2 regions of the Ferdinandcohnia sp. Marseille-Q9671 genome follow, and region 1 is predicted to be linked to the other one. Evidence: riboswitches for the same ligand, from Rfam matches in the RefSeq annotation. Region 1 holds a riboswitch; the other holds the start of a gene.
What was found. A riboswitch is a leader RNA that binds a small molecule or an ion and turns the genes downstream of it on or off. The one in region 1 is predicted to bind S-adenosylmethionine.
Positions count from the first base shown of each region.

Region 2: linked by a shared signal. The riboswitch ahead of ACWNMY_RS10220 (sugar ABC transporter substrate-binding protein) and the one ahead of mtnW (2,3-diketo-5-methylthiopentyl-1-phosphate enolase) in region 1 are both predicted to bind S-adenosylmethionine.

Region 1 is NZ_CDRJTA010000004.1:495,526-497,928, reverse strand. Features, by position in the region: gene mtnW (2,3-diketo-5-methylthiopentyl-1-phosphate enolase) at 1-852, opposite strand, end outside; SAM riboswitch class I at 921-1,027, opposite strand; gene ACWNMY_RS17665 (aminotransferase class I/II-fold pyridoxal phosphate-dependent enzyme) at 1,177-2,361, opposite strand.
Region 2 is NZ_CDRJTA010000001.1:2,051,219-2,053,621, reverse strand. Features, by position in the region: gene ACWNMY_RS10225 (lipoate--protein ligase family protein) at 1-506, shown strand, start outside; SAM riboswitch class I at 932-1,087, shown strand; gene ACWNMY_RS10220 (sugar ABC transporter substrate-binding protein) at 1,248-2,324, shown strand.

The DNA.
Region 1 (2,403 bases):
CAGTTTATTTGAGAATCCATAAAATTCTGACGGTGTAAGTGCTCCACTTACAGCAGGATGGGCCATGATTGGAATGGATATTTCGGGGTCTTCCACTAGGCCCTGAAGAACATCGAGTCCGTATGCAAAGACGTTAAATAATAAAATATCAGCTCCAAGTTTTACAGCCCTTCTTGCTTTTTCCTGTAACTCAAAGGTTCTCCCTGTTACATTAACGGCAAATAGCGCTCTATGTCCGGTTTCCTGGTGAACTTCTTCTAACACCTTTTTACCCTCGGTAATTCTTAACTCGAAAGGTGTTAATGGATTATCGAACAGAATTTCGTCATCTTTAATAATATCCACTCCACCCAGGGCTTGTTCCCGCAACTGTTCCTTAAGGTATGTAATATCTCTACCAATAACCCCTTTAAAGATACTCATAACTAACGGTCTATCAAACACACCTAGTTTCTCTCTGATACCATTGATACCAAACTTTGGACCAGGAAAAGTATCTTTTAGTTCGGTTGAAAACTCTAAATCTAGTAGCTTTACCTCCCCATCTAAGGAAAGTTTTCCAAATACAGTTGTCAAAATAGCAGGTAAATCATTGCTAAAGTTGGCACTTGGATAAGCAATTTTGATGATTCCCTTTTTTACTTGTTTTCCTAAATATCCACTTGCACGTGTATCCTCATCAAACTGTTCCACACTTACAACTTTCCCTTTATGCTTTAGCAACTGATCCTGCTCTAGCTTTGGAAGAGTAGTCCAGGATCCAACTGTTAAACCGAGTGCAATTCCTTCTGCTTTTTTCTCTAAGTTTGCACCAGCATCATGTACTAAATATGTCGCAATAACTTCGCTCATTTTTTCACCCTCATTTCAATAAAAACGTAAAAAACCTCTTCATAAGAAGAGGTTAGCAAACTAACATCTTCTTATCTCTCAGCATAAAGCTGCAAGAATTAGCACCGTGCTTACAAATTGTAAGTCGGTTGCCGGGCTTCACTGGGCTAGTCCCTCCACCTGCTCTTAATAAGAAAATATACTATATTTAATTGTTGAGATTCTCACCGAGATTAACTCAACGATTCAATTTTATTCAACAGAATTCACTTAGGATTATGACAGGATTTATTTTTCTTGTCAAACCTTTTTTAATTTACAGAAAACACTACTACTATCTCAATTTCACTTAGACACGGAAAACAGCTCTAATCTCCTTATACGATTGGCTGCTTCAACTAAGCGATCCTCATCAGTTAACAGCCCTACTCTTACATAACGATCTCCATACTCGCCAAATCCGATCCCTGGTGCTACGACTACATGAGCTTCTTCAAGTAGAAGGTCTGCAAAGCTTTCTGACGTATAGCCTTCTGGTACGGGCAGCCATGCAAAAAATGACCCCGCAGGTGCTTTTACATCCCACCCAATGTCCTTCAAAGCATTTATAAATGTATTGCGTCTTGATTCATACTTATCGACCAAATCTTGAACGCATTGCTGTGACTCTAGTAGCGCTGCTGCAGCAGCTGCTTGGACCGGACTGAATAAACTTACATACATATGATCCTGGATAAGATTAAGTGCTTCAATTACGCTAGGGTTACCTACTGCAAAACCTACTCTCCAGCCAGCCATATTGTAGGTCTTTGAAAGTGTATAAATTTCAATTCCAATTTCTTTAGCACCTTGTATCTCTAAGAAACTGGTAGGCCGTTTCCCTTCAAAACCTATGGCACCATACGCAAAATCATGCACCACACAAATATCATGTGTGTTTGCAAAAGAGATTGTTTCTTCAAAAAACTCTTTTGTTGCTGTTGCCCCAGTTGGGTTATTCGGATAGTTAAGAAACATAACCTTTGCTTTTTCTAGTTGCTGTGAGTCTAATTGGGTATAGTCTGGTAGAAAATCATTCTCCTCTTTTAAAGGCATATACTCCATCTTCCCTTTTGCAAGTTCAACACCTGACCAGTAATCTGGATAACCTGGGTCAGGTACAAGCGCAACGTCTCCAGGATTTAAAAGACATTGCGGAATTTCCACCAAGCCTGCCTTACCACCAAAAAGGATGGCTACCTCTGTATTTGGATCAATTTCAACTCCATATTCACGAAGATAAAATTGAGAGACCGCTTCTTTCAAAAATGAATGGCCACGAAATGGAGAATATTTATGAAATTTTGGATTATCTGCTGCCTTTTTCAAAGCCTCTACGATATGAGAAGGTGTGGGTTGGTCAGGGTTTCCCTGTCCTAAATTTATGACATCATGTCCTTGTTCCACAACCTTGTTTACCTTCCCCACAAGAGAAGCGAAGAACTGTTTCGGTAAATTTTGTAATATATCAGAATGCTGAAAGTTTTTCAATTCCTACACCTCTTTAAAATTACTTGAATTTCTAGTCAAAAA
Region 2 (2,403 bases), on a different contig from region 1:
AAACGGAAAAAAAGATTGATATCAATCGTGGCTATGATACGATGCTTGAACTGATTCGAAAAATGCTTCAAAGCCATAATGTCGATATTGTTGCCCGTGAAGTTGTGGGATCATATTGCCCAGGTAGCTATGATTTGAGTATAAACGGGAAAAAGTTTGCCGGGATTTCACAACGGAGACTTAGAAATGGCGTTGCTGTTCAAATCTATTTGGGAGTCACAGGTAGTGGTTCACATCGAGCCGATGTGATTCGTCAGTTTTATGAAGCTGGCTTGCAAGGTGAGGAGACAAAGTTTGTCTATCCATCAATCAAGCCAGAAACGATGGCATCCTTAGCGGAACTAGTGGATCCAACCATTACTGTCCAGGAGATTATGCTACGTCTACTGCAAACTTTACAAACTGAAAGTGAGCATATCTTTGCTTCACAGCTTACAGAGCAAGAAATGCAGTTATTTGAACAAAATTATGTACGAGTGCTAGATCGGAATGAAAAAGCACTTTGACCGGGGGTGGGGTTCCCGGTTTTTTTGCGTTAGGTACTACTTAATTTTGTGGGATTGCACCGTCGTTGGGCATAATTGGTCCTTCAAATTGAGAATTGCACCTACATAGGGGAAAATTGCACCCTCGTTTTGAGAATTGCGCCTTCCCGCACAATAATTGCATGTTAGCAAAATCTTTCGACAAAATCCCACTTTCCACTATTCAAATATTTTTTATAATAAAAATATTGAATTTCATTTTTGGGCGTGGTATTATTCTCGTCAAGAAGATTAATTACCTTTATTCAACTGGGATTAACCCCAGCTGAATAAAAGGTAAAGCCTCCGGCGGATGCCTCGATTTTTCAAAGGAAACTTTCGAGCAAGCTCGAAAATAATCGGGCGCTACTACGCAAAGGCATAATTGAATAGTATTGCTGTATTTTCTCTTATCAAGAGTAGGCGGAGGGATTTGGCCCGACGATGCCCAGCAACCGACCGTAATACCATTGTGAAATGGGGCGAAAGCTTTCGCCGGGTTACATACCCGTAAGGCACGGTGCTAATTCCAACAGAAGAATGTTTCTTCTGGTAGATAAGAGGTGAGAAGACTTTTGGATACTTCAAGCCTCTTTCTGACCTAAGAAAGGGGCTTTTTTATATCTTAAAAAGAAGGCCTCGAAAAACAGGAGAGTGATAGCTTCTAAACGCAGTAAATAGATATGAAAACAATGATTACATACAAAAAAAGGGGAGAACACAATGAAACTATCAAAATACGTATTTACCATTTTACTAATCCTAGCGGTATTGGTCGGCTGCCAACCAAAGGTAGCAGAAGAAACAACAAAAACAGATAGCACAGAAGTTAAGAATTCAGATCATCCGTTAGCGAATAAAAAAATAGCTTTGATCATGCAGCAGAACCTAGGTACATTTTCAGCTCAGTATATTGAAGGGGTAGAGGAGCAAGTGAAAAGCTTTGCTGGCGAGACTACTGTTTTCACATCTGATGGGGACTTAGCAAAAATGGCTTCAAATGTAGATGCAGCGATAAACCAAGGTTTTGATGCAATTTTAATTGACCACGGTACGAAGGAAGCTCTTCAAAGCAGTGTGCAAAAAGCAGTAGGCAAAGGAATTCCGGTTGTTGTGTTTGATGCAGAAGTAGAGGTAGAGGGTACTACTGTCCTTGAACAAGGTGACCAACAAATGGCGCAAATGACGCTGGAAAAATTAGCAGAAGACGCTGGTGGAAAAGCGAATATCGTAAAAATTTGGGTGGCAGGCTTTGCCCCAATGGAAAGACGTCAAGTTGCATATCAAGAGTTTTTGAATAACAATCCTGACATTAAAGAAGTTGCAACATTTGGTGCAGCAACAGCAAATACAGCACTTGATACACAGTCTCAAATGGAGGCAATCTTAAAGCAATATCCTGAAGAAGGTCAAATCACAGCTGTATGGGCAGCATGGGATGAGTTTGCAAAAGGAGCAGTTCGTGCTATTCAACAAGCAGGACGCACTGACATTAAAGTATACGGAATTGATATGAGTGATGAGGATTTACAAATGATCCAAGAAGAAAACAGCCCGTGGGTCGCGTCTGCAGCGGTTGATCCTAAGGACATCGGACGTATTCAGGTTCGTTATGCATACCAAAAACTAAATGGTGACGAAACACCAGAACGAGTGAAACTTGAGCCAGTATTTGTGACAAAGGATGCTCTACCAGCAGAGAAAATTACAACTGCTGATCTTGACCAGTACATTGAAGGCTGGGGTAAAAGCGAACAAGGATACACAGATGAGTTGAAAAAACTAGAAGCTGGAGAGTAAGTGAAAATCAAGATTTCTTTCTGACGGCTTTATAAAACAATCGTACCCACAGGTTGAGAATTGTTTCAGTGAAGGTACG